Regions from separate parts of the Arthrobacter sp. P1_D12 genome, predicted to be linked through region 3. Evidence: predicted binding sites of a transcription regulator. Region 3 holds the regulator's gene; each other region holds the start of a gene.
The links. Region 3 encodes LexA, which represses DNA repair genes until DNA is damaged. Its sites were predicted from a motif close to TCGAACANNTGTTCGA; they were not measured.
Positions count from the first base shown of each region.

Region 1 (9,522 bases), on a different contig from region 3:
CACCATGGTGTTGATGGACCGCACCAGGGTCTGGTTGATGGCGAGGTTGACCTCTTCGGCGAAGGTCCGCCGGGTGGAGGCCTGCATGTCCGAGGTGTTCTCCCGGATCTTGTCGAACACCACCACGGTGTCGTACAGCGAGTAGCTGAGCACCGTGAGGAAGCCGATGATGGCCGACGGCGTCACTTCGAAGTCGCTGAGGCCGTAAACACCGGCGGTCACGAACATCGTGACGGCCATGCCGACAAGTGCCGAGAGCGACATCTTCCAGGTTCGGAAGTAGAGCGCCATCAGGACGGCAGCCAGGCCCACAAAGATTGCCAGGCCCATCAGCGCCTGCTTTGTGACGTCCGCACCCCAGGTGGGGCCGACGAAGGTCGAGGTGACTTCGTTATCCGTCACGCCGTAGGCCTTGGTGAGGCCCTCCTTGATCTGCAGCGTCTCGTCGTCGCTGAGCTTGTCCGTCTGGATACGCATGGTGGTGCCGGCGACATTCGCCACGCGCGGCACGGACCCCGCCACGACGTCCTTGACGGCCTTCTCGCCGAGGGAGGCCTCAGTGGTCTTGACGTTGGAGACCGTGAACTCGGAGCCGCCGCGGAACTCGATGCCGAGGTTGAACCCACCCTTGGCGACCGGGATCAGGATGGAGAGGGCGACGGCGATTCCGGCGATCAGGAACCACAGCTTCCTGTAGCCGACGAAATCGTACGAGCGCTTGCCCGTGTACAGCTCATTGCCGAATGTTGAGAAGTTGACCATTTACTTGCCCTCCTTGGACGCGCTCTTGGAGGTACCGGCGAGCTGTGCCTGTTGTGCCTGATCCTGCTTTTCGGCGAGGCGGCGTTCTGCAATGGTCATCCGGCGTTCTGCCTCGGCGGCGGCGCCGGTGTTCTTCGCCCGCACGACTGCCACGGGCTTGTCCTCCGGGGTACGGACCCGGCCTGCACCGCGGTACAGCGGGACGGCGCCGAGGCGCTTCGGGTCCAGGCCCGAGAACCGGTGGCCTTCGCCGAAGAACTTGGTGCGGGCCAGCAACTGCAGGGTGGGGTGGGTGAACATGAAGACGACAATGAGGTCGGCGATCGCGGTGAGGCCGAGGGTGAACGCGAAGCCGCGGACGTTGCCCACTGCCACGAAGAACAGCACGACGGCGGCGAGCAGGTTCACGGCCTTGGACGCGAGGATGGTGCGCTTGGCCCGCTTCCAGCCGTTTTCCACGGCCGAGACCAGGCCGCGGCCTTCGCGGAGCTCATCGCGGATGCGTTCGAAGTAGACGATGAACGAGTCGGCTGTCTGGCCGATGGCCACGATCAGGCCCGCGACGCCGGCGAGCGAAAGCCGGTAGTTTTCGGTCCAGCCGAGGATGGCAATGGCCAGGAACGTCAGCACCCCGGCGATCACGAGGGATGCCACGGTCACGAGGCCAAGAGCCCGGTACTGGAACAGCGAGTAGACAAACACCAACAGGAGGCCGATCACGCCGGCGAGCATACCCATGCGGAGCTGCTCACCGCCGAGGGTTGCCGAGATCTGCTGTTCGCTCTGGATTTCGAAGCTGATCGGCAGGGCACCGAAACGGAGCTGGTCGGAGAGTGCCTTGGCCGACTCCTCGGTGAATCCGCCGGTGATCTGCGGCCGGCCGTCGGTGATGACGGCGAGGGAGCGCGGGGCGGAGATGACCTGGTCGTCCAGGACGATCGCGAACTGGGATTTCGGATCCGAGCCGGTCTGGCCGCCGCCGGCGGCGTAGAACTGGTACAGGCGCTCGGTGATTTCCTTGAACTTGGCGGTGCCCGCGTCATCGAACTGGATGTTGACGGCCCATTCATTAGTCACGGCACCCTGGGCGCCGCGCTGCAGCTGGAAGGAGGAGGACTTGATGTTCGAGCCCTTCACCTCCACCGGACCGAGGATGTACTTGATGGCCGGCGACTTGGCCGAGGCGGGCTCGCAGGTCACCAACGGCTTGGTCGGGTCGGAGCGCTGCTGCTTGTCCTGGGAGGGGTTGTCGCAGTCGAGGGCCTCGAACTGCTTGTAGATCTCGGGGGTAATCCAGTTCTCGTCGCTGCTGTTGGCGGGGGCGGCTGTCGGTTTCGGCAGCTGGGCATCCGGGGTCCTGGAGGCGGCGGGAACTGCTGCGCCGGGGCCGGTCTGGATGACCGGGCGGAAGTTCATGTCGGCGGAAGCCTGGATCAGCGCACGGGTTTCCTTGGCAGGGGTTCCCGGGAGGCTGACGACGACGTTGCGGCCGGACTGCGTGCTGATTTCCGCTTCCGCGACGCCCGAGCCGTCCACGCGCTGGCGAATGATCGCCACGGCCTGGTTGAGCTGGTCTTCGGTGATACCCGAACCGCCCTCAACCTTGGGCGCCAGGATCATCTGGGTGCCACCTTCAAGGTCCAGTGCGAGCTTTGGAGCCCAACCCGCCTGGCCGGCCATCGTGCCGCCCGCCAGGACAGCCGTCATGACGGCGATGATTACGCCAAGCCAGACCAGCATCCTGATGGCTGAGTTTTTGGGGCCAGTTCGTGCCATTGTCGATCTTTCTATTATTTACGGCGGATCCGCCGGCGCGGGCTCTGGGCCCGCCGACGGATGCCCGCAACCGTTGCTTCGCGGGATAGCTCAGGTAGGCAGACTAGCTGTCTTTTTTGCCCTCGTCGTTGAGGCGGCGCAGGGTTTCCTCGGGCGTTTCGGCGCGCGGTGCGTCGTGGACGGGGGCGCTGGCGTCGGTCCCCTCAGCACCCAGCTTCTCGGTGGTCAGCGAGGAAGCGTCGTCGGGAACGACCGTGGGCTCCTCGGCGGCGACAACCGGCTCCACAATTTTGGTGACGGCCTGGCGGTGCACCGTGGCCGTGTTGCCCGGGGAAAGCTCAAGCGTGACCTTGTTCTCCGCTTCGTCAATGTCGACGATCCGGCCGAACAGCCCGAAACTCGTCATGACCTCGACGCCGGGGCCGAACTTCGACTGGAGCTGCGCCTGCTGCTGCTGCGTTTTCTTGTTGCGGCGGAACATCATGAAGACGAACACGCCAAGCATCACGAACAGGAGAATTGTCATTGGATCCAAGGGGAAAGTTCCGTTCTGTACTTGCATAGCTGTTTTTCAGCAACGTCCGTCTGCTCCTGGCGGCGCGGGCAGGGGTCTGCGCAGCAAACTGGCAGCGAGACCGTCCCCCAGACCGCCGGCGGCGACCTGCTCTCCGCCCACGGAAACAAAACCCGGACGTGCCGAGCGTCATACCAGTCTAAAGGGAAAAGCTGAAAGAACGGTGCTAGCGGCTGTTTCGGATCCACTGAGGATCGGTTTCTTCGCCGAGATCCCCGCCGGACCCGACGATCGGGCTCTCGCCCAGTTCGTCGGCCTGGAACAGTTCCAGCGGGTCCTGGCCGAAGGCGCCGGCCGGAATGGCGAAGCCCAGGTGCGTCCATGCCGGCGCCAGGGCTATCCGGCCGCGCGGCGTCCGGCCCAGGAGTCCTTCCCGCACCAGATAGGGCTCGGCGACCGTTTCCACGGTCTCCGTTTCCTCGCCGACGGCGATCGCGAGCGTGGACAGGCCTACCGGCCCGCCGCCGAACTTGGTGATGAGGGCCTCGAGAACGGCACGGTCCAGCCGGTCCAGGCCCCGCTTGTCCACCTCGTACATGTCCAGGGCCGCGGAGGCCGCCCGCGCGTCGATTTGCTCGATGCCGTGCACGAGCGCCCAGTCCCGGACCCGGCGCAGGAGCCGGTTGGCGATGCGTGGCGTGCCCCGGGACCGGCCGGCAATCTCGCTGAATCCGGCGGAGTTGACCTTGAGGTCAAGCAGGCCGGCGGAGCGGCGCAGGACCAGTTCCAGCTCCTCGACGGAGTAAAACTCGAGGTGGCCGGTGAAACCGAACCGGTCCCGCAGCGGGCCGGGAAGAAGGCCGGCCCGCGTGGTGGCGCCGACCAGGGTGAAGGGCGGCAGCTCCAGCGGAATGGCCGTGGCACCGGCGCCCTTGCCGACGACGATATCGACGCGGAAATCCTCCATCGCCATGTACAGCATTTCCTCGGCCGGCCGGGACATACGGTGGATTTCATCCAGGAACAGGACCTCGCCCTCAGAGAGCGAGGACAGGATGGCCGCAAGGTCGCCCGCGTGCTGGATGGCCGGGCCGCTGCTGATCCGCAGCGGGACGTTCATTTCGGCGGCGATGATCATGGACAGCGTGGTCTTGCCCAGGCCGGGAGGGCCCGAGAGCAGCACGTGGTCCGCGCTGCGCCCACGCATACGCGAGGCCTCCAACACGAGGGAGAGCTGCTTGCGGACCCGGTGCTGGCCCACGAAGTCGTGCAGGTTCTTGGGCCGCAGGGCGGCTTCGATGACCCGCTCCTCCGGTTCCTCTCCCCCGGCGACGATCGACGGCTCAGCCACGCGCGCCTACCCGGTTCCCGGCGCGGGCGCCGTCCTGGCCCAGCCAGCGCAGCGTCGCGCGGAGAATCTCCGCCACATTGCCGTTCGCGGCCAGGTCCGGGGAATCGGCCAGGGACTTGTCGATGCTGGCCGTGGCATCCTTTTCGGACCAGCCCAGGCTGGTCATCGCGGCCACCACCTGCGGCTTCCAGACGGATTCCGCGGAAACGGCCGCGACAGGCGCGCCGGCGGTGCCGTGCGGCACAAGCTTGCCGGCGAGTTCGAGCACGATCCGGCCGGCCACCTTCGGTCCGATGCCCGGGACCTTCGTGAAGGCCTTGCCGTCGCCGGAGTGGGCGGCCACCCGGATGGCTTCCGGCTCGTGGACGGCCAGCACGGCCAGGGCGAGGCGGGGACCGACGCCGCTGACGCTGAGGAGCACATCAAACACCTCGCGTTCGTCATCGCTGGCGAAGCCGAACAGGGTCAGCGAGTCTTCCCGCACGATCAGGGACGTGAACAGCTTCCCCTCCTCACCCACCCGGAGGCCGCTGAGGGTCTGCGGTGTGGCATTGACGCTCATGCCGGCCCCGTTGAGGTCGATCACGGCGGAGGACAGGCCAACATGCGCAACGGTTCCGCGAAGAAAACTGATCAAGGCCGGGCTCCTGGTCTAACTGACGTCTACAACTGGGTGATGAAAGAACGTACAGCCGGGCACGCCGGCTATCCGAACATATCTACGAATACCCTACCAAGCCCCGCGGCTTCACAGCCGGACATTCAGCGCGCACGGCGCGCTTTTGCCTCCGCGTCCGCCCACGCCCGCTGCGCCGGAGTGAGGGACTGGCTGCCCGGCCCCGTCGTCACTGCATCCTTGGTGGAAGTGCCGCCGCCGGACCGCCAGGCGTGGGTGATGGCCAACGCGAGGGCGTCGGCGGCGTCGGCCGGGCGCGGAGGCGCATCCAGCCGAAGGATCTTGGTCACCAGCTTGGTGACCGCGTCCTTGTTCGAGGTCCCGCTTCCCGTCACGGCGGCCTTGACCTCGGACGGGGTGTGCAGCGCCACCGGGATGCCACGGCGCGCGGCGGCCGCAATGACCACACCGGAGGCCTGCGCCACCCCCATGACCGTGCTGACGTTGAGCTGGGAAAAGACCCTCTCCACGGCGAGGACCTGGGGTTCGTAGCGGTCCAGCCACTCGTCGATGGACGTGGCGATGACCAGCAGCCGCTGGTCCAGGCTCTCCTCGGGAGACGTGCCCACAACACCGAAGGCCACCAAAGTGGCCCGCCGGTTCCGCTCGACGTCGACAACGCCGATCCCGCACCGGGTGAGGCCCGGGTCGACCCCCAACACGCGCAGCGTCACGGTTGGGCCGTCAAGACCGGGCCCCAAAGTCACGTTTGGGTGAGTGCGTCACTCGGCTTCCAGTGCGGCCTGCACTTCGTCGCTGAGGTCGGCGTTGCTGTACACGTTCTGGACGTCGTCGAGCTCTTCCAGGGCATCCACCAGCTTCATGAACTTCTTGGCGGCATCGAGGTCCAGCGGCACCTGCATGGACGGCACAAACTCGGCCTCGTCGGTGTCGTACTCGATGCCGGCTTCCTTGAGGGCATCGCGGATGGCCTGGAGGTCGGTCGGCTCGGAGTGGATCTCGAAGCTGTCGCCGTTGTCCTTGACTTCCTCGGCCCCGGCATCCAGCACGGCCATCAGGACGTCGTCCTCGGTCAGGCCGTTCTTCGGCAGCGAGACGACGCCCTTGCGGGAGAAGAGGTAGCTGACGGAGCCGGGATCGGCGATCGTGCCGCCGTTGCGGGAGATGGCGAGCCGGACCTCGGAGGCGGCACGGTTCTTGTTGTCCGTGAGGCACTCGATCAGCAGGGCGGAACCCTGCGGGCCGCGGCACTCGTACATGATTTCGGTGTAGTCGACGACTTCGCCGGTGAGCCCGGCGCCGCGCTTGATGGCGCGGTCGATATTGTCGGCGGGCACCGACGTCTTTTTCGCCTTGGTGACGGCCAGTTCCAGGCTGGGGTTGCCGGAGAGGTCGGGGCCGCCCATGCGCGCGGCGACTTCGATGTTCTTGATCAGCTTGGCGAACGACTTGGCCCGGCGGCTGTCAAGGATGGCCTTCTTATGCTTGGTCGTCGCCCATTTGGAGTGGCCTGACATGCTTTACGCTTCTCCTCTGATCATTCGAATAAACAGTTCATGCACGCGCTTCTCCCCCGTCACTTCCGGGTGGAAGGAGGTGGCCAGCAGCTTGCCGGAACGCACTGCAACAATTCTAGCCGTCCCGTCCAGGACAGCGGCATGCGAGGCATGCTCCGGGTCCGCGGGTTCCGCCTGCGCCAGGACCTCCACCCCTGGACCCACACGCTCCACCCATGGGCCGCGGATGAACACCGCATGGACGGGAGCCACGCCGGAGCCGGTGTCGCTAAAGCCCAGTCCCTTGAAGTCCAGGTCCGTCTCGAAGGACTCGCGCTGCCGGCCGAAGGCGTTGCGGCGCACGGTGATGTCGAGTCCGCCGAACGTCTGCTGCGGGTTTCCGGCCAGGTCCTTCGCCGGGTCCGCGATCTCGTCCGCCAGCAGGATCATCCCGGCGCACGAGCCGTAGACGGGCAGGCCGGCCTGGATGCGTTCGCGCAGCGGATCCCGGAGCCCGAAGATCCGGGAGAGCTTGTCGATCGTGGTCGATTCGCCGCCGGGGATGATGAGTCCGTCCAGGCCGTCGAGTTCGGCGGGACGCCGGATCCCGACGCCGGCGGCTCCGGCGGCTTCCACGGCATGCAGATGCTCCCGGAAATCGCCCTGCAGCGCCAGGACGCCGATCCGGAGCCCCGTTCCCGCGCGGGATTCAGGGGAAAAAGAGGGGGTGGTCATCCCCACAGCATAGTGCTCTGCGCTGCACAGTACGCATGGAAGACGCATGCAGCGGCACCGGGCGTCCGGGTTCCATGCCGCTGCTGGGATATATTACAGAGCATGCTTTACTTCAGCGTTCCGCTCGGCAAGTTCGTCCGCCGGGTCTCCCGGCTCAGGGGCGGAGGCTCGGCCCTCCCCGGGCTCGTGGTCGAAAAAATCGACCCCGATTTCATGCGGCGGACGCTGTCCACGCTGCCGCTGGGGGTCGCCGTCGTCAGTGGCACGAACGGGAAGACCACCACCACCAAGATGGTCGTGGAACTGCTCGAGAGCCAGGGACTGAAGGTCTTCACCAACCGCACCGGCAGCAACTTCACCCGAGGCGTGGCCGCGGCCCTCCTGGGCGAGGTCGACTGGCGGGGCCGGCTCGATGCCGACGTCGCGGTCCTGGAACTGGATGAGGCGCATGCCGTCCACTTCGTCAACAAGGTCCCGCCGCGGTACAGCCTCCTGCTCAATGTCCTCCGCGACCAGTTGGACCGGTTCGGCGAGATCGACAAGACCGCCGAACTGCTCCAGCACATCGCGTCCAAGACCACCGGGACCGTGGTCCTGAACCGGGAAGACCCGCGCGTTGCCCGGATCGCCCAGACCCTGGACGGGCCGGAGGTGCTCTACTTCGGGCTCGACGATTCGCTGCTGAGCACCTTCCCCAACGACGACGACATGCGCGCCGCCCCGGGCAGCCCGGTGCCGGCCGCCCCCGCCCGGGCCGCCGCCGACGTCGTGTTGCGCCGAGTGGGCGCCGACGACGCCGATTTCGAGTACGACGGCGCGACGGTCACCACGGGGATGAAACTGCGCGGCGTCTACAACATCTTCAATGCCGCCGCCGCGCTGACCCTGGCCCGCGGCGTCTCCGGCGCCCGCGGCACCGGGACCGACCAGGCCGGCCTGCTCACGGCGCTGTCCAAGGTGGCGCCGGCGTTCGGCCGCGGCGAAAGCCTCGTGGTCGATGGCCTGCCGCTGGAACTGGTGCTGGTCAAGAACCCCAGCGGTTTCCGGCTCGGCCTCAAGTCGTTCCCGGCCGGGGGGTACGCCACGATGATCGCGATCAACGACAACTACGCAGACGGCCGGGACATGTCCTGGCTGTGGGACGTCGAATTCGACACGCTCCGCGCCAGCGGCGTGGACCAGCTCACGGGCTCCCGCGCGTATGACATGGCGCTGCGGCTCCAGTACGACGACGTCGCGATCGGCGCCGTCGACACGGACATTGCGCCGGCACTGGCAGCGTTCATCCGCGGCGGCGAGGGCAAGCCGAAGAGGATCTTTTGCACCTACACGGCCATGCTGGCTATCCGCCGCGAGCTGTCCAAAATCACCACAGTGGAGGTGGTCTCATGACCCCCGGGTCCCCCGAAACCCCGAACGAGCTGTCCTTTGGGCACGAACTTCCGCCCGAAGATTCCGCGGCCCCCAGCAAGGGAACCATCCGGGTCCTGCAGCTCTACCCGCGGGACATGAACATTTACGGCGACTGGGGCAACGCCCTGGTCCTCGCGCAGCGCTTGCGCTGGCACGGCTACACGCCGGAACTGCTCGAGTACAACGTTGGTGACCCGTTCCCTGCAGACGTGGACCTGATCGTCGGTGGCGGCGGCCAGGACAGCGGACAGCTCGTCATCCAGGACGACCTCCTCTCGCGCGAGTCCACCCTGAAGCAGATGGCCGACGAGGGCACCCCGATGCTCGTGATCTGCGGGCTGTACCAGCTGTTCGGGAAATTCTTCAAGACCCGGCTCGGGTCCGTCCTTCCGGGAATCGGCATCCTGGACGTGGAAACCCACGGCACCGACGAGCGCCTGATCGGCAACGTCACGGTCTCCTCCCCCGAATTCGGCAGCATCCTCGGCTACGAAAACCACAGCGGCCAGACCACTCTGGGACCGGGCGTCGAACCGCTCGGGACGACGGCCAAAGGCACCGGCAACAACAGCACGGACGGTCAGGAGGGCGCCCGCTACCGCAACATCGTGGCGAGCTACCTGCACGGCTCGCTGCTGCCCAAGAACCCGGCTCTCGCGGATTTCCTGATCCGGACCGCCGTCGAACGTAAATACGGCAGCTTCACCCCGGGCACGCCGGATGACTCCTACGCGGTGCTGGCGCGGGAACACGCCGCCCGCCGGCCCCGCTGACCCGGGTGGCCGGCGCCGAGGGCGGCACGGTCCGGATTGGGCGCGACACCCCGGAGCGCGAGGAC
Region 1 is NZ_JBFUAR010000034.1:12,396-21,917, forward strand. It holds gene secF (protein translocase subunit SecF) at 1-762, opposite strand, end outside; gene secD (protein translocase subunit SecD) at 763-2,538, opposite strand; gene yajC (preprotein translocase subunit YajC) at 2,642-3,064, opposite strand; gene ruvB (Holliday junction branch migration DNA helicase RuvB) at 3,279-4,403, opposite strand; gene ruvA (Holliday junction branch migration protein RuvA) at 4,396-5,040, opposite strand; gene ruvC (crossover junction endodeoxyribonuclease RuvC) at 5,166-5,753, opposite strand; gene AC1DZV_RS20505 (YebC/PmpR family DNA-binding transcriptional regulator) at 5,802-6,557, opposite strand; gene pdxT (pyridoxal 5'-phosphate synthase glutaminase subunit PdxT) at 6,561-7,271, opposite strand; gene AC1DZV_RS20515 (MurT ligase domain-containing protein) at 7,374-8,663, shown strand; gene AC1DZV_RS20520 (type 1 glutamine amidotransferase) at 8,660-9,457, shown strand; gene AC1DZV_RS20525 (GNAT family N-acetyltransferase) at 9,463-9,522, shown strand, end outside.
Region 1: a site for LexA is predicted at 5,113-5,128, ahead of ruvA (Holliday junction branch migration protein RuvA). Genes of this name have one in related genera too.

Region 2 (9,522 bases), on a different contig from region 3:
GCTGATCGGGGCGCGATTACGCCGCCGGCACGCGGGACCAGAGCCTGAACCCGGGCTTCCCTAGACCAGCGCGGATGCGGCCCTGTTAAAACCAATCGGGGGTGGCCGCATCCGCGCTCACCAGCATCCATTGTTCAATGCCGCTCTTCTGGTTTAGAACCTTGATCCGGGCGGCCGTTCCGTCAAGTGCGCGCAGCGAGGATCTGCTCGCGCAGAATATCCGCGTGGCCGCAGTGCTGGGCGAGTTCCCTGAGCATGTGCAGGTAGACCCACCGCAGCGGCAGCGGGCCGCGCCGGTTTCCTCTGACAAGGTCGTCAAGGCCGAGCGAAGCGGCCCGACGGCGTGAGTCCTCGCAGGCCTGGAGGTAGGCTGCCTGGAGGCCCGCGATGGTGTCGTCATCCGCCAGGATGAACGATTCGTCGGGGGTGGCCGGAATGCCGATCTCCGCCCGGGGCCGGCACGTGATGGCCTCGTCAAACCAGACCTTCTCCACGAAGGCGGCGTGCTTGACCAGCCCGAGGAGGGTGGTCCGCGACGGCACCAGCGAGGCCCGGGACTCCTCTTCGGTGAGCCCGTCCAGACAGGCGTGCAGGTCCGCACGATGCTCATCGAGGAATGCATCGAACTGGGTACGCAGGGTCCGGAAGCAGCGGACCGGGCCTTTCCGCGGACGCGGTCAGTGGCCGCGGGCGATCCATTCCTCAAGGTGCGGTGCTTCGGCGCCGATCGTTGTGGGATCCCCGTGGCCGGTCCGGACCGTCGTGTCGGCCGGAAGCGGCAGGAGCCGGGTTCGGATGGACTCGATGATGGTCGGGAAATCGCTGAAGGAACGGCCCGTCGCCCCGGGGCCACCCTGGAACAGCGTGTCCCCGCTGAACACTGTTTGTTCGCTAAGCACGGTGCCTTCGCTTTCGAGAAGGAAGCACACGGACCCGGGCGAGTGGCCGGGGGTGTGCAGTGCCACGAGCCTTGCCCCTGCGACGCCGAACGTGTTGCCGTCGGCAATGGCGTGGTCCGGCTCGGTGCCGGGGAACACCCGCTCCCACAACATCCAGTCGTCCCGGTGCAGGTACACGGGCGCGTTCACGAGCGTCCGGACCTCGCCCACGGCGCTGATGTGGTCATCGTGGCCGTGCGTGAGCAGGATTGCCGTGACCTTCCTGCCCGAGACGGCCGCGGCCACGGCAGCGGGATCGTGGGCCGGGTCGATGATGACGCATTCGGCGTCGTCCCCGAGGATCCAGACGTTGTTCTCAACATCCCAGGTGCCGCCATCGAGGGAAAACGTCCCGGAGGTCACCAGCCGGTCGATCCGGATGCTCACTGGGCCGGCGTTCACAGCTCCACCACCGAGCGCAGCACGGCGCCGGCGTGCATCTTCGTGAAGGCTTCCTCGATCTGGTCAATCGTGATCCGCTCCGTCACGAAGGCGTCCAGGTCCAGCTTGCCCTGCCGGTAGAGGCTGATGAGCGTGGGGAAGTCGCGCGAAGGCAGGCAGTCGCCGTACCAGGAGGACTTCAGCGAGCCGCCGCGGCCGAACACATCCAGCAGCGGCAGTTCCAGGGTCATCTCGGGGCTCGGCACACCCACCAGGACCACCGTGCCGGCGAGGTCCCGGGCGTAGAAGGCCTGCTTATACGTTTCCGGGCGGCCGACGGCGTCGATCACCACATCGGCGCCGAAACCGCCGGTCAGTTCGCGGATCGCTTCGACGGGGTCGACGGCGGAGGAGTCCACCGTGTGGGTGGCGCCGAGATCCTTGGCGCGCTGGAGCTTTTTGGCATCGATGTCGACGGCGATCACGGTGGTGGCGCCGGCGAGCGCCGCGCCGGCGACGGCCGCCGTGCCGACTCCGCCGCAGCCGATCACGGCGACCGAATCGCCGCGCTGGACGTTTCCGGTGTTGATCGCCGCGCCGATGCCTGCCATGACGCCGCAGCCGAGCAAACCGACGGCCGCGGGATCGGCGTCGTCGTCCACCTTGGTGCACTGGCCGGCCGCTACGAGGGTCTTTTCAGCGAAGGCACCGATGCCCAGCGCGGCCGTCAGCTCGGTGCCGTCCTCCAGCGTCATTTTCTGGGTGGCGTTGTGGGTATTGAAGCAGTACTGCGGCTGGCCCCGGCGGCAGGCGCGGCACTCGCCGCAGACGGCCCGCCAGTTCAGCACCACGCGGTCCCCGGGGGCGACCTCGGTGACGTCCGGTCCCACGGCACTGACAACGCCGGTGGCCTCATGGCCGAGCAGGAAGGGGAAGTCGTCGTTGATGGCACCCTGCTTGTAGTGCAGATCGGTGTGGCAGACACCGCAGGTGAGGATGTCCACGAGGGCCTCGCCGGGGCCGGGGTCCGGCACCAGGATCGTCTCCAGGGTGACGTCGGCATTCTTGGACCGGACTACTGCGGCTTTGACTTTATGGACCATGAAACAAGCTCCTTTGCTCCTTGGGAGGCCGCGCCGTCGTGGTTTGGTGGTGTCCTTGGATGCAGGAAGGGCCTAGGCGGCGAGCCGGCTCTTGACCTCAGCTGCGGAGGGGTTGGTGGCGGCGGTGCCGTCCGGGAACAGCACGGTGGGGACGGTGCGGTTGCCTCCGTTGAGCTGCTCGACGAGATCGGCCGTGCCTTCGACTTCCTCGATGTTGATCTCGGTGTACCCGATGCCCTGCGCGTCCAGCTGCTTCTTCAGCCGGTTGCAGTAGCCGCACCACGTGGTCGAAAACATGGTGATGGTGCCGGATTCGGGGGTGAAGTCCACGAAGTTCTCCTCAAGTAAGTGGTTGGGTCCGGCATGTCGGGCCGGGCGCCCACTGAAGTCGTACGTTACTGCCAACAACCGTACCCCGCAGCCCGCTATTCCCGCAGAGAGCGCTGCCACCTATGCCGTCGGACGCGAATTCGCGGTAAAGATGCGAAGTCGCCGGAAAGTTCCGGCGAGTTCGCAGGTTTCCGGCGACCTCGGCGGGCCCAGGATGGTCTTCCCGAAGAGTGCGTGACGGCGGCCGGGCGGATGACATGGGATGGGTGCGGTGGCATGCTGGTGCCATGTGTGGACGCTACGTGATGGCCCGGGCCGTCGGAGACCTGCTGGCCGAATTCGATGCCGGGCTGGAAGATGAGATCGCGATTCCGCCGTCGTGGAACGTGGCCCCGACGGCGGATGTGCCGATTCTGCTCGAACGGCTGGTGGAGGGAGAACCGGTCCGCCAACTGCACATTGCGCGCTGGGGTTTAGTGCCGTCCTGGGCCAAGGACCCGGGCATCGGGTCCAAGATGATCAATGCCCGCAGCGAGACCGTGCTGGAGAAGCCCGCCTTCCGGAAAGCGACCCGCGCCCGTCGCTGCGCCGTCCCGGCTGACGGCTACTACGAGTGGAAGGGTGAGGGCCGCACCAAGCAGCCCTACTACGTCCATCCCAAGGACGGACGCCCCCTTGTCTTCGCGGGACTCTATGAATGGTGGCGGGACCCGTCCAAGGAAGAGGGCGACCCGGAGCGCTGGATGCTCTCGACCTCGATCATGACCACCGACTCGCCGCCGGAGGGCTACGCCGGGGGAATGCTGGCCGAGCTGACCGCGCTGCATGACAGGGTTCCGCTGCCCATGAACCGCGAGACCATGCAGACGTGGCTGGACCCCCAGGCCGATGATGCGGCCGGGCTCGTGGATCTGGTCCGGGCCGGGGCGCACGACGTCGCGGAAGGCTGGACGATCGACGCCGTCGGCACCGCCGTCGGGAACGTCAGGAATGACTCACCGGAACTCATCCAGCCGGTGGGGAACCTGTTCTAGCGGGTGCGCTGCCCTGTCTGGCGGCTGCCCGCCGGCTGCCAAGGCACGGGGCGGTAGTGGTCACCTGAGGTCAGAGCGTGACTTTGCCGCCGCCGTCGACCGACCAGTCGGGGTTGAACGCGACCTCCCAGCGGTAGCCGTCGGGATCGGCGAAGTAGCCGGTGTAGCCGCCCCAGGGCTGGGTCTTCGGTACCGCAACGATGCGGGCTCCCGCGGTCCCGGCTTCGGCCATCACCCGGTCGACGTCCGCCGTGCCGGCCAGGTTGTGGCTGAGCGTGATGCACGCAATGCCGGCAGGGGGATCGGTGGCCGCCTCGGACTGCATTTGACCCGCGTCCCAGAGCGAGAGGATGAGGCCGTGGTTGACCTGGATGAAGAGCACCTCCCCGGGGACTTCCCGGTGGACCGGCCATCCGAGGCCATCGACGTAGAAGCGGCGTGAGGCGTCAACACTGCGGACACCTAGCGATATGAAGTCGACTCGTGGCTGCATCTTTCGATACTGTCATGCACATGCCCACAAATCACGCAGACGACAAGGCCGCCCAGGCCGACCGCGAACAGCTCGCCGCCGTGCGGGTGGCTGTTGACGAGGTGGACGAGCAGATCGTGTCCTTGATCGGGCGCCGGGAACGGCTGATCCGGATCGCCGGGACCCTCAAGGCGGACAGCGCCGAGGTCCGCGCGCCCGGGCGTGTGGAGCGGGTCATCGAACACGTCCGCGCCACGGCGGAAAAGAAGGACATCGACGTCGAGCTTGTCGAGAAGACCTACCGGGCGATGATCGATGCCTTCATCACGCTCGAGCTGGAAGTGTACAAGTCCAGCTCCTAGAAGGTGCCTAGAGGGCTTCTTCGACAGGCACGTTGGCCTGGTAGTCCCGGCCGTCACAATCGCTGAAGGCCGTCATGAGATGGCCCTTGGGCAGGCCAAGCACAGTCGCGATGGGGAAGTTTCCCGTGATGGTGTTTCCTGAGTGTTCCACGCCTTTGAGGTCGAAGTTCTCTTCCGTGCCGTCATGGTTGAAGTAGTAGAAGGACACGGCCTCACCGTTCATGAACTCAATGCCCAGTCTGCGCTGATGGGAGTAGTCCGGCCCGGCCGCCAGCAGGCCCACCACGTAGGCGCCTTGCCCCGGGATATTTCCGTCTATATCGAAGGTCGCCACCAAGGTTGAATTCTTGGCGGCGATCTTTACGTGCTTCAGGAGTGCGATATGGGAGCTCATGGCTCAATCCTGCTACCTGTGCAATCGTCCGTCCACCCCCGATCTGGGTTTTGTCGGCTCCGCGACGTAGACTGTATTTATTCGAAGATATGTTCGAATAAATACAGAGCGTTGAAGTAGAAGGCGTTGAAACAGAGGGCATTGAAGTAGAGGGCGTTGACACAGAAGGCGCCGGAAGCGGAATGGACGTAGGAAGTCGAAGCGGGGACTGGGCCGGCTCCAGCCCGGACTGGGTCGGGAGGCAACGTGGGTATTTTCAGCGAGTCCGTGGATGTCGTCTGCACGCCCTCCGGCCAGCCCCTGCGCCTCGACTGGGCCGGCCGGCGCTACACGGTCTGCGCTGACCCCGTCCGCTGGTACGAACGCCGCCAGTGGTGGGCCGAGGAACGCCGGGCGCCACTGGGAAGCGGGCCGGGCCTGGTGGATCATGAGATCTGGCGGGTCCAGGTGCGTGCGGCCGGGGATCACGCCGCGGATTCCTCGCTCACCCTTGACCTGACCCGGCATGTCGGCAGCGGCCGGTGGCGGCTCCTGAAGATCCACGACGCCCTGCACCCCCTCCGGAAGCCCGAATCAGCATGACCTTCACCCATCTGCACGTCTCCACCGCGTTCAGCGCCCACTATGGCGTCTCCTGGCCGGATGAACTTGCCGCCGCGGCCGCCGCTGACGGTGCCACCGCGCTGGCCTGCACGGACCGCGACGGCTTGTACGGAACCGTCAAGCACCTGAAGGCGTGCATGGCAGCCGGGCTGGATGCAATCGTCGGGGTGGACCTTGCGGTCTTTGACGACGACGGCGACCATCGCACCCAGCTCGGTGGCCGCGTCCTCGTGCTGGCGCACGGACACAACAACGGTGCCGGCTACCGGGCGCTGTGCCGGCTGATCTCCGACGCCCACGCCCGCACCACGGGCAAGGCGCAGGGAATAGTGCCGGTGGCCGTCACCCGTGCGGAACTGGCCTCCCGCACCCTGCACCCGGACACCCTGAAGCCGGTCCTGACAGTGCTGATCGGCCCGGACTCCGACGTCGGCCGGGCCATGGGCGGCCGGCGCTACCTGCGGCCCCGCACCCTGTTCAAACGCTGGCTGGACGCCATGCCCCCCGGAACGCTGGCGGCAGAGGTTGTGTCCCAGCTCAGCCCGCCCGGGGAACCGCTGAGCACCGCCCACGCGGTGCGCATGCTCAAACTCGCCGCAGAACACGGGGTGCCCGCCGTGCTGAGCAACGCCGTGCGGTACGTGGCTGAGGACGGCGCGGCCACCGCCGATGTGCTGGACTCGGCCCGGACGCTGAAATCCCTCCCCGAGCTCTCCGCCGCCCCGCTGCTGCAGCCCAACGGGCAGGGCTGGCTCAAATCGGCGGCCCGGATGCTGCAGCTGGGCAAGGAGATCATCCACGCCGCCGGCTACGGCACAGCGGACCTCAAACGGCTCCTGGCCCAGACAGAGGCGCTCGCGGACCGCTGCCGCATGGATCCGGAAGCCGACATGGGCTGGAAACAGCCCGTGGTCCCGGAGGCATCCGTGATCGGGATCGACGGCGACGCGCTCGCCGAACTGACCCTGCGGTGTGAGGCCGGCATCGGCCGCCGCTTCCCGGGCATTTCCGGGCAGCGGGAACAGCAGCTGCGGACCAGGCTGGAGCACGAGCTCCGGATCATCGACTCGCTGGGCTTCGCCTCGTACTTCCTGACCGTCGCAGAGGTCTCCCGGATGATCCTGGCCCTGGGCGTCCGGGCCGCCGCGCGCGGTTCGGGCGCCTCCAGCCTGGTCAACTACCTGATCGACATCAGCCAGGTGAACCCGCTCCAGCACGACCTCATCTTTGAACGCTTCCTCTCCCGCGACCGTGCCACGCTGCCGGACATCGACATCGACGTCGAAAGCGCCGAACGGCACAACGTCTACCGGAAGATCTTTGAGCGCTTCGGCGCCGAGCGCGTCACGCTGATGAGCATGCAGAACGGTTACCGCGCTCGCGGTGCCGTGCGCGACGCCGGCCTGGCCCTGGGCATGGACGACGGCGAGGTCGGGGAAATCGCCAAGCAGCTGTGGCGGTTCTCGGCCCGGCACTTCCGCGAAGCCCTTGTGGAGAAACCCGAGCTGAAGGAATTCGCGGACCGGGTGGAGCAACGCGGCTTCTCCGAGAACCAGCAGCTGGACCTGCTGGTGGACCTCACGGAGCGGCTGGACCGGCTGCCCCGCCACATCTCCATGCACCCCTGCGGCGTCATCCTCGGCGACGCCACCCTGCTGGACCGCACCCCCGTGCAGCCCAGCGGCCTGGGCCTGCCCATGAGCCAGTTCGACAAGCACGACATGGACCCCATGGGCATGCTGAAACTCGACGTCCTTGGCGTCCGGATGCAGAGCGCGATGGCCTTCGCCGTCCGGGAAGTGATCCGTCTGCATCCCTCCAAGGCCGAGGTGGTGGCCGCCGGCGCGCATCCGGCCGGCCCGGACGGGACGGGCCCGGATTACATCTCAGGGGACGGGCACATCGACCTCAACGCGGTCCCGCTCGATGACGAGCCCACCTATGAGCTGATCAGGAGCACCCACACCCTGGGCTGCTTCCAGATCGAATCCCCGGGCCAGCGCGAACTGATCGGCAAGTTGGCCCCCCGGGAATTCAACGATCTCATCATTGACATCTCGCTGTTCCGCCCGGGGCCGATGAAATCCGACATGGTCCGGCCCTTCCTGGAGCACCGGCACGGCTTCGCCCCCGAGGTCTACCCGCATCCCGACCTCAAGCCTGTCCTGAAAGAGACCCACGGGGTCACGGTCTTCCACGAACAAATCCTCAAGACCTTCGACGTCATGACCGGGTGCGGGCTGGCGCGGGCCGACGAATTCCGCCGTGCCCTCGGCAATGACGTGCTTGAAGCCAGGGTGGAGGAGTTCTTCCGGAAGGAGGCGCGTGCCCGGAACTACAGTCCCGAGGTGGTGGACAAGGTCTGGGGCACGCTCAAGGCCTTTGGCAGCTTCGGGTTCTGCAAGGCCCACGGAGCCGCCTTCGCCGTGCCCACCTACCAGTCTGCCTGGCTGAAGGCACACCACCCGGAGGCGTTCCTCGCCGGGCTCTGGGAACACGACCCCGGAATGTACCCCAAACGCCTGCTCGTGGCCGAGGCCCGCCGGCTGGGGATCCCCATCCTTCCCCTCGACATCAACCGGAGCCAGGCCGAGTACCGGGTGGAGCGGGTGGAATCCGGGCCGGACCGGGGCAGGCTGGGCATCCGGCTGAGCCTGAACGGCATCTTCGGGCTCTCCGGCGCCGAGCTGAAACGGATTGTGGCCGGCCAGCCCTACGACTCGCTGGCGGACCTGCGGGCGAGGTCGCGGCTCAGCCGGCCCAGCATCCAGCGCCTGGCCCAGCTGGGCGCCTTCGATTCGCTGCACCGGGCGTCCGGGGGAGACGCAAACCGGGCGGACCTGGTCCAGCACCTGCAGAAACTCCAGGCCCGCCCCTTCCGGAAGGGCGTGGAAGTCAATGAGGGCCAGCTGGCGTTGCCGCTGGGGGACGTGGAGCTGACGAACCTCAAGGCGGCACTGCCCGCGCCCAGCATGGTGGACAACGTCCGGGCGGAACTGGACCTGATGGCCGTGGACGTCAGCGAGCACCTCATGACCAGCCACCGCCCGCTGCTGGACCGGCTGGGCGTCACCACCGCGGACAAGCTGCTGGGACTGCGCAATGGCACGGAGGTGCTGGTTGCCGGGGTCCGGGTGGCCACCCAGACCCCGCCCATGAGGGGTGGCCGGCGGGTGGTGTTCATCAGCGTCGACGACGGCACGGGCTGCGTGGATTCGGTGTTCTTCCACGAGGCACAGGAGCAGTCCGGACCCTTGCTGTTCGGCACCCGCCTGCTCCTGATCCGCGGCACCACCCGCCGGACCGGGCCGCGGGGGATCAGCATCAGCGCCTCCATGGCCTGGGACCTCAGCCGCCCGGAGACCCTCCCGTTCCCGGCATCGGCTCCCGGCGCCGCCGGCCGGCAGGAGCCTTACCTGTCCGGCCCCCTGCCCAGCCCCCTGGACGGGATCAGCAGGAACCTCGCCATCACCGGGCTGGGCGGCTGACCGGACGGCGGTGCGGCTCGCTCGTGGCGCGTTGGTTGGCCTCTGGAGAAACCGATAGCATGGACGAGGCTGGCTGTGGTCCCCGTACGCCACAAGCTACGAAGCCTTAACTTTGAATAGGAGACACCCGTGTCAGATGCCCAGCAGATCACCCTTCTCGTCGACGGCGAAGAGACCAAGGTGACTACCGGGACCACCGGCGCGGAACTCTTCTTTGAGCGCCGCGACGTCGTTGTGGCCCGCGTTAACGGCGAGTTGAAGGACCTGGACCAGCCCCTTCCCGAGGACGCCAATGTCGAGGCCGTCACCATTGATTCCCCGGACGGGCTCAACGTCCTGCGCCACTCCACGGCCCACGTCATGGCCCAGGCCGTGCAGCAGCTGCGCCCCGACGCCAAGCTCGGCATCGGCCCCTAC
Region 2 is NZ_JBFUAR010000008.1:3,519-13,040, reverse strand. It holds gene AC1DZV_RS07565 (DinB family protein) at 183-638, opposite strand; gene AC1DZV_RS07560 (MBL fold metallo-hydrolase) at 678-1,340, opposite strand; gene AC1DZV_RS07555 (S-(hydroxymethyl)mycothiol dehydrogenase) at 1,337-2,422, opposite strand; gene AC1DZV_RS07550 (mycoredoxin) at 2,495-2,752, opposite strand; gene AC1DZV_RS07545 (SOS response-associated peptidase) at 3,040-3,786, shown strand; gene AC1DZV_RS07540 (VOC family protein) at 3,857-4,279, opposite strand; gene AC1DZV_RS07535 (chorismate mutase) at 4,294-4,620, shown strand; gene AC1DZV_RS07530 (hypothetical protein) at 4,628-5,014, opposite strand; gene AC1DZV_RS07525 (DUF6504 family protein) at 5,261-5,596, shown strand; gene AC1DZV_RS07520 (DNA polymerase III subunit alpha) at 5,593-9,105, shown strand; gene thrS (threonine--tRNA ligase) at 9,235-9,522, shown strand, end outside.
Region 2: a site for LexA is predicted at 5,096-5,111, ahead of AC1DZV_RS07525 (DUF6504 family protein). Genes of this name have one in related genera too.

Region 3 (9,522 bases):
AGGGCGCTCCCGGCAACGCAGCAGTCCAGAACCCAGCAGCCCGGGCCACAGCGGTCGAGGACACAGCCCAGGCCACGGCGGTCGAGGCCACAGCCCAGGCCGCTGCCCAGCAGGACGCTGCCCAAAATTCGGCGGCGCAGGGGGCACAGCCGGCTGCTCCGCCGGTGATCGCCGTCGTCGGGCCGACGGGATCCGGCAAATCAGACCTGGCCGTCTCCCTCGCCCTCGAACTCGAGGGGGAAGTCGTCAACGCCGACTCGATGCAGTTCTACCGCGGCATGGATATCGGCACCGCCAAGATCACCGAGGCGGAGCGCCGCGGTGTGCCGCATCACCTGCTGGACATTCTGGACGTGACCGAGGAAGCGAGCGTCTCGGACTTCCAGCAGCAGGCCCGGGCGTTAATCGCCGACATCCACGGCCGGGGTAAGCGGGCCATTCTGGCCGGCGGCTCCGGACTCTACGTCCGCGCCGCCCTCGACGTCCTGGAATTCCCCGGCACGGATCCGAACATCCGCGGCCGGCTCGAGGCGGAACTGGCTACCGCGGGAGCCGCGCCCCTTCGGCAACGGCTCGAGGCAGTGGACCCCGTCTCCGCGGGCAGGCTCGGCGATGAGCGCAGGATCATCCGCGCCCTGGAAGTCTTCGAGCTCACCGGGCGGCCATTCAGCTCCTTCATGCCGGCCCGCCAATACTTCCAGCCTGCCATCCAGATCGGACTCGAGGTGGACCGGGAACTGCTCCGGCAGCGCCTGGCCGACCGGGTCCATGCCATGGTGGACCGGGGGCTCCTGGACGAGGTCCGCCGGCTGGACGCAGCAGGGCTCCGCAGCGGCCGGACCGCGCCGCGGGCCCTCGGCTACGCCCAGTTCCTCCGGGTGCTCGACGGTGCCTCCAGCGTGGAGCAGGCCGCGGACGAAACCATCGTCGCCACCCGGCAGTTCGCGCGCCGCCAGCTGACCTGGTTCCGTGCGGATCCCCGGGTCACCTGGCTGGGCTGGCACGATCCTGACCTCGTGGCCAAGGCCGCCGGCCTCTGCCGGGCGACGCCGGTTCTGCCTCCGGCGTAGCGCTTGGGTCACGGTGCCGGAGCGGTCGGGGCGGAACGGTAACCTTGGAGCATGGACGAATCCCAAGCCGTAGCCGCTGACCGTACTGCCGGCGATACCGCCCCGCTGAGCGGTCTGAAGTTTTCCAAAGGCCACGGAACGGGCAACGACTTTGTCCTGATCGCAGACCTCAACGGCGCGCTCGAGTTGAGCCCGGAGCACGTCGCGGCGCTCTGTGACCGGCACCGTGGCATCGGCGGCGACGGCCTGATCCGGGCCGTGCCCTCCCGGCTCCTGCCCGAGGGGCAGCAATTGCTGACCGCGCACCCCGATGCCGAGTGGTTCATGGACTACCGCAACGGCGACGGCTCGCTCTCTGAGATGTGCGGGAACGGAGTCCGCGTCTTTGTGCACTTCCTCATCGCCGAAGGCCTCGTGGACCTGCCGGCCGGCGAATCGCTCGTCATTGGAACCCGGGGCGGTGCCAAGACGATCGTCCGGACGGCTGCGGGCTACGCCGTGGACATGGGCCCCTGGGAGTTCATTTTCCCGGGCGAGGCGACCGCGCGGGCCATGGACTCGCTGGTCAGCGCCGACGGGCTCGAAGTCGCGCGGCCCGCCCTCTCCGTCAGCATGGGCAACCCGCACACCGTCGTGGCCCTGGCCGAAACAGCCGAACTGGAGGCCACGCAGCTGTTCACTGCCCCCCGGGTGGACCCGACGCCGCCGCACGGCACCAACGTCGAATTCGTTGTGCCCTCCGAACCACTGGTGCACGACGGTACCGGCACCATCACCATGCGGGTCCACGAGCGCGGAGTGGGGGAGACCCAGTCATGCGGCACGGGCGCCTGCGCCGCCGCCGTCGCGATTCGCCATTGGGCCGGGCAGGGCGCGCCGGACGCGTGGAACGTCCACGTCCCCGGCGGCGTCGTCGGCGTGAAATTCTTCCTGGGCCCGGAGGGGCACGAACACGTCGAACTCAGCGGCCCGGCCGTGATCGTGGCTAGCGGGACGCTTTCCTGATTCGAAGGATCCGGAACGACTTCGACGTGCTCTCCCGGGTCACGCTGAAGCTGGCGTCGAGCTCCGCCGAGAGCCAGCGCTGCAGCGAGTCGGAGCCGAGGTTCTTCTGGACCACGAGCCAGGCCGATCCGCCCGGCGCCAGCCTGGGAATCCACAGGCGCAGGAGGGCATGAAGTTCATCCTTGCCGATCCTGATCGGGGGGTTGGACCAGATGGTGTCAAAGCGCAGGTCGGGGTCCACGGCGCCCGGCGTGCTGGCGGATACGTTGTGCAGCCCCAGCAGCCCGGCGTTTTCATTGGTCAGGGTCACGCAGCGTTCGTTCACGTCCACCGCGTAGACCTGGGCGTGCGGTGCCCGCAGGGCCATGGTCAGGGCGATCGGTCCCCAGCCGCAACCGATATCCAGAAGGTTGCCCTGCGGCGACGGCGCCGGGACGTCGGCCAGCAGTACGGCCGTTCCCTTGTCGATCCCGTCCGGGCTGAAGATCCCCGAGGACGTCTGCAGCCGGCGCGTCTCACCGGCAAGATCCACGGTGAGCGGCTTGCGGGTAAATGGCCCGGCCGGCTGGGCGCTGAAATAGTGTGCAGACTCCATAATGGGCCAGATTAGTTCGCGGCCAGCCCGTATGGGAAACCGGGTGGCAGCGCCGGCGTCTGCTACGCTACAAAACATGATCCTGATCTCCAAGTAGCCGGCACGGGTCCCGTCCCGTCCTTGTCAGGGACGCCGGGGACCCCGAAGCGACGCAGGTAAACGCCTTCCGCTGAGTGCGCCATCGCAGGGGTGAGTTTTCTCACCCGCGGGCGCCCGCACCACTTGGAATCCAGCCATTTCCCAGGCACGGAGTTTTGCTAGCACTGTGCTGGCGCTGTACTCCCGGGCCCGGCGTGGCGGAGGCACCCACCTCACCGTGTTTTGCACCGGCACGGCACCGCCCAGACAGCCAGTGTCCCCGTAGCCAGGCGCCTTAGCCGCCTCTACCGTCACCCAGCCACCGCTCTGCACAGAGCCAGCCCCGCCCCGGCGCCGTTGCCGCGGGCATTCCAGGAGGCCCCCATGACCACCCGCCGTCAGCCCAGCGCGAATACCGCCCCACAGAGCAACAATCGGCACTATTCTGAAAGAGCCGAACCTTTAAAGGAGACCATGACCAGCCACCCCAACACCGGACCCGATTCAGCAGCCCAGGACATGAGCCCTGAAGAGATTCAAGCTGTAATCGACCGGATCCTTTCCAAGGACACCCCCGCCCCAGGCCGCGGCGGCGGCGCCGGCACCAGCCATGGCACCGCCGCCGGTGCTGGTACCAGCAGCCCGACGTCGGTGCTCGGCAAGGCGCAGGCCATCTCCCGCCTGGACGAGGTGTACACCAACTTCGACGGCGACCAGCAGGACCTTGAGGAACGGCACGCACTGCGCCGCAAGGCCGGCCTGTCCACCGAGCTCGAAGACGTCACCGAGGTCGAATACCGGCAGTTGCGCCTTGAGCGCGTCGTCCTGGCCGGCCTCTGGACCGAGGGCACCCTCGCGGACGCCGAGAACTCCCTGCGCGAACTTGCCGCCCTCGCTGAGACGGCCGGCTCCGAGGTCCTCGACGGGCTCGTCCAGCGGCGCGCCAAGCCCGATCCCGGGACTTTCCTCGGCTCCGGCAAGGCACAGGAGCTGAAAGCCATCGTGATGTCCACCGGCGCCGACACCGTCGTCGTCGACGCCGAACTGGCCCCCTCCCAGCGGCGCGGGCTCGAGGACATCGTCAAGGTCAAGGTCATTGACCGTACAGCGCTGATCCTGGACATCTTCGCCCAGCACGCCAAGAGCCGTGAAGGCAAGGCCCAGGTGGAGCTCGCCCAGCTCGAATACCTGCTCCCGCGCCTGCGCGGCTGGGGCGAATCGATGTCCCGCCAGGCCGGTGGCCAGGTGGGCGGCGCCGGTGCCGGCATGGGCTCGCGTGGTCCCGGTGAAACCAAGATCGAACTGGACCGCCGTCGGATCCGCACCCGGATGGCCAAGCTGCGGCGCGAAATCGCCGCCATGAAGCCTGCCCGGGAAACGAAGCGCGCCAACCGCCGTCGTAATGCCGTGCCCTCTGTCGCGATCGCCGGCTACACCAACGCCGGGAAGTCCTCGCTGCTGAACCGGCTGACCGACGCGGGGGTGCTGGTGGAAAACGCCCTGTTCGCCACCCTGGACCCCACCGTCCGCAAGGCCGAAACCGCTGACGGGCTGGGATACACCCTGGCCGACACCGTGGGCTTTGTCCGTTCCCTGCCCACCCAGCTCGTGGAGGCATTCCGCTCCACGCTGGAAGAGGTCGCCGACTCTGACCTGATCCTGCATGTCGTGGACGTCTCGCACCCGGATCCGGAGGGCCAGATCGCCGCTGTCCGGACGGTCTTCAGCGAAGTCGACGCGCGCAAGGTTCCGGAAATCATTGTCCTGAACAAGGCCGACGCCGCTGACCCGTTCGTGGTCGAACGGCTCAAGCAGCGCGAGCCACGCCACGTGGTGGTCTCGGCCCGCACCGGCGAAGGCATTCCGGAACTGCTCAAGGCCATCAGCGACGGCATTCCGCGGCCCAGCGTGAAGCTTGAACTGCTCATCCCGTACAACCGCGGGGATCTGATCAGCAAGCTCCACGAGAGCGACGCCGAGATCCTCAGCCTCGACCACGAGGAAACCGGGACCCGTGCCGTGGTGATGGTGCGTGAAGGACTCGCCGCCGAACTGGATCCCTTCATTAGCAATGACTGAGGCTGCGGTGACCAGGACCGACGCCGATCCAGCCGACGCCGAACCAGCCGACGCCGAACCAGCTGATGCTGGGCCGGCCGAAACTGACACCGGCGCCGGCGCCGGTTCAGGTGCCGGCGCGGCCGGCGAGGAGTTTGTTGTTAAGCTGCTCGACCGTGCCGTGTCCGGCATGGGCGGGCAGAGCCGCGATGGCCAGCACGAAATGGCCCGGCAGGTGGCGCGCGCGATAGACAGCGGCGATCACCTGCTGGTCCAGGCCGGCACCGGCACCGGCAAGTCGCTGGCCTACCTGATTCCGCTGATCGCGCATTCGCTGACCAGCAACAAACCCACCCTGGTCTCCACCGCCACCCTGGCGCTGCAGACGCAGATTGTGGGCCGGGACCTGCCCAGGCTGCTCAAGACCATCACGCCCGCCCTGGAGCGGCCCGTCAAGGTCGCCCTGGTCAAGGGCCGTTCCAACTACGTCTGCCGGCACAAACTCGAGGGCGGCTTCCCGTCCGAAGAACCTTCCGAGGGACAGCTGTTTTCCCTGGGCGAGGACACCAGCGTGCCGCATTTCGCCGCCGCACTTGGCGGGCCGTCCTCCCAGCTGGGCAAGGAAGTCGTCCGCCTGCGCGAATGGGCCGAGGAGACCACCACGGGGGACCGCGACGAGCTCATGCCAGGCGTCACGGACCGGGCCTGGCGCCAGGTCTCGGTCACCTCCATGGAGTGCCTCGGCGCGCAGAAATGCCCGCTCGCGGCCGAATGCTTCAGCGAACTGGCACGGCAGAACGCCGCCGATGCCGACGTCGTGGTCACCAACCACGCCATGCTCGCCGTCAGTGCCTTCGAAGGCCTGGCGGTGCTGCCCGAGTACGACGTCGTCGTGGTGGATGAAGCACACGAACTTCAGGACCGCGTCACGGGCGCGGTCTCGGGCCAGCTCTCCGTGGCGATGGTGCACGCCGCCGCGTCCGGGGCCCGGAAGCACACGGGCATCACCGTGGATGCACTGAACAATGCCGCTGCCCACCTGGAGCTCGCCATCGACGGCGTCCCCAGCGGGCTGATGCCCAACGGCCTGAACAGCGGGCAGCTGGACTGCATCGACCAGCTGCGCGACGCATGCCGCGCCGCCCTGTCCGATTCCAAGGGGGACAGCTCCGTGTCGGCGGACGGCGGACGGCAGCTGGCCCGCTCGCGCCTCATGGTCATCCTGGAGCTCTGTGAACGCCTCCTGGCCGCGCGCGAAAACCGCGAAGTCGTGTGGTTCTCCCGCAACAGCAGCTTCGATCCGGCGCAGGGCTACTCGCAGCCGGACGAGAGCGCGCCGGCGTTGATCAATGTTGCCCCGCTGAGCGTCGCAGGGCGGTTGCGCGAGGGCCTGTTCGCAGACCACACCGTCATCCTGACCTCGGCCACACTGGCCATCGGCGCCGCCTTCGAACCCGCCGCCGGCGGCCTGGGCCTGGTTGGCAACGGCGCACCGAGCTGGACCGGCGTCGACGTCGGCTCCCCGTTCGACTACCCGAAGCAGGGCATTCTCTACGTCGCCCGGCACCTGCCCAAACCCGGCCGCGGAACGTCCCCCGAGGCCCTGGACGAACTCGAGAAGCTGATCCGCGCCTCCGGCGGAGGCGCCCTGTGCCTGTTCTCCTCGCGGCGCGCCGCAGAGGAAGCAGCCGAGTCCATGCGGCCCCGGCTGGGCCTCAGCATCCTGTGCCAGGGGGAGTCGACCATGACGGCGCTCGTGCGGCAGTTTGCCGACGAACCTGACACGTGTTTGTTCGGCACCATGTCCCTCTGGCAGGGCGTCGACGTCCCTGGCGTGTCCTGCCGGCTGGTGGTCATCGACCGGATTCCCTTCCCGCGGCCGGACGACCCGCTGATGACGGCACGTTCGCGGGCCGTGGCCCAGGCCGGCGGCAATGGCTTCATGGCCGTCTCGGCCACGCACGCCGCCATCCGCCTCGCGCAGGGCGCCGGACGGCTGATCCGCTCGACCTCGGATAAGGGCGTGGTGGCAGTGCTGGATTCGCGGCTCTCTACGGAGCGTTACGGCGGCTTCCTGCGCGCCGCGCTGCCGCCGTTCTGGCCCACCACCGATTCATCGATAGCCATGGCAGCCCTGAAGCGCCTGGCGAAAGACTCCGCAAAAGCCTAAGTCCCAAACCGGGGCCGCCACCCTGCGCCGGAAATCCGCCGCGGGGTGGCCGCTCCGAACTGGCGGCATGGCCCGGGACGGCTAAGGGGAGCGCAGTTTAGAGTGAGCGCAGTACCGAGACGACCTTGCCCATGATGACGGCGTGGTCGCCCAGGATGGGCTCGTACTGGGTGTTTTGCGGCAACAGCCACGTGTGGCCGTCCCGCTGGCGGAAGGTCTTGACCGTGGCTTCGTCGTCCAGCAGGGCGGCAACGATGTCGCCGTTCACGGCATCGCCCTGGCGGCGGACAACCACCCAATCGCCGTCGCAGATGGCGGCGTCGATCATCGAGTCGCCGGCCACTTTGAGCATGAAGAGTTCGCCATGGCCCACGAGCTGGCGGGGCAGCGGCATGACGTCCTCCACCACCTGGTCCGCGAGGATCGGCCCGCCGGCGGCGATGCGTCCGACGAACGGCACCATTGCCGTGTCGGTGGCGCTGGCCAGCTCAGTCACTGACAGGCCGCCGACGGCCCGCAGGCCGCTTGACTTCTCGACACCGGAAATCGGTGTGGTCCCCTCGTCCAGGGTCAGCGGCATGAGCACTTCCATGGCCCGCGGGCGCTTCGGATCACGCCGCAGGTAGCCGAGCTTTTCGAGCTGGGAGAGCTGGTGGGTCACGCTCGAGAGGCTGGCGAGACCGACGGTGTCGCCGATTTCGCGCATGGACGGCGGATAGCCCTTGTCCGTGACGGACCGCTGGATGGTCTCCAGGATTTTCTTTTGCCGGACGGTGAGGCTCTTGGGGGCCCGGGCGGGCTGCGGGCTCCGTGGGGTGGCCCTGCCGCCGGTGGCTTGTGCTGCCATGTTCGCCAACGCCTTTCCGTTCCGCCCGGCTGCCGTGGCTGCTGTCACCGGGAACTTCCGGCCTGAAATGTCAGACCCTGCTGATCAACTACGAATGAATTCCCACGGGTAGTTCGAAAGTGGGAGTTCGAAAGTGGTTGTCCTGTCCCTCAAAAATAGGCCAGCCGCAGACCTTTTTCAAACATTTGTTCTAGCGAGTCTCGACATCGTTCGTTAGTAAGTGCTAAAACAGAACTAGCAAGATTCGAATATGTGTTCGATTCCGACGAACTGGGTTCGCAAGCGATGTTCGGTTCTATGTTCGAAGGTTCGGCCGGTTGGCGGCGAGTACGTGAGTACGCCGGGCGGCAACTTATGGTCCAGGAGGGCTCAGTTCATGTCAGTTTCAAGCGCGTTTGACGGCACTAACATTCAGGACGTCACGACCCGCCACCGCGGTGTTGGTCCAGGTGGCGCAGCGGCTCGCCGCAACATCGGACACGGCAGCCTCGGACACGGCAGTCGCGACCAAGGCGGCATGGGCCAGGGTGGTTCCCTTCACGGCAACGTGTACCCGCTCAACGCCAGGCGCCGCAAGGAGCCGCCGCGGTTTCCGGCGGCCGGACCAAGCAGCCGCCGCTGCGGCTCACCCGGCGCGGACGCTTCGTCTTCTTCGGTGTCCCGCTGATCCTGCTGGCGGCGTTCATCCTGTCGTTCAGCGGATTCCTCAACGCTCCCGCGAAAGCGGCAGATTCCGCAGACCAGCTCTCGGTGACGCCGACCGTATCCGTCACAGTCCAACCGGGGGAGTCCCTCTGGGCCATTGCCGGGTCGGTGGCTCCGGAGCGCGATCCCCGCGACGTCGTGGCCGACATCGTGGAGCTGAACAATCTGGACGCCGCGCGTGTGATGCCGGGCCAGCAACTGTTCGTCCCGTCCAAGTAACCACCCCCGGGTGCCGTCGCGGGCGTCACAGTTTCAGCGCCCGTCCCGCTACCACTTAAACTGGTCACGTGACTGACCAGCTTGAGCGCCTCAACCGACTGCCCCTCCGAACCAATCTGCGTGGCCTGCGTCCGTATGGCGCGCCGCAGCTGGACGTCCCCATCCTGCTCAACGTCAACGAGAACACCCATGGGGTCCCGGCCGATGTCCGCGCAGCGATCACCGAGGCCGTGAGTGCCGCCGCTGCCGGGCTGAACCGCTATCCGGACCGTGAATTCACCGAATTGCGCGAAGCCCTCGCCGAATACCTTGGCCACGGGCTGGACGCGGAGAACATCTGGGCCGCGAATGGTTCCAACGAAGTCCTTCAGCAGATCCTCCAGGCCTTCGGCGGCCCCGGCCGGACGGCCCTCGGGTTCCCTCCCACGTATTCGATGTACCCGCTGCTGGCCTCCGGCACGGATACGGAATACGTCGTCGGGGCCCGCGCGTCAGACTATGGGCTCAGCGCGGACTCGGCGGCACAGCAAGTCCGCGAGCTTCAGCCCAACGTTGTCTTCCTCTGTTCCCCGAACAACCCGACCGGCACGGGGCTGGGCCTCGATGTGGTCGAGGCCGTCTATGACGCCGGCGAGGCCAGCCAGACCATCGTGATCGTCGACGAGGCCTACCACGAGTTCGCCCACGACGGCACGCCCAGTGCCCTCACCCTGCTCCCTGGCCGGGAGCGGCTCATCGTCTCGCGCACCATGAGCAAGGCCTTCGCCCTCGCGGG
Region 3 is NZ_JBFUAR010000027.1:52,361-61,882, reverse strand. It holds gene miaA (tRNA (adenosine(37)-N6)-dimethylallyltransferase MiaA) at 165-1,070, shown strand; gene dapF (diaminopimelate epimerase) at 1,122-2,075, shown strand; gene AC1DZV_RS18730 (class I SAM-dependent methyltransferase) at 2,056-2,670, opposite strand; gene hflX (GTPase HflX) at 3,223-4,827, shown strand; gene AC1DZV_RS18720 (ATP-dependent DNA helicase) at 4,820-6,976, shown strand; gene lexA (transcriptional repressor LexA) at 7,074-7,823, opposite strand; gene AC1DZV_RS18710 (LysM peptidoglycan-binding domain-containing protein) at 8,574-8,747, shown strand; gene AC1DZV_RS18705 (histidinol-phosphate transaminase) at 8,816-9,522, shown strand, end outside.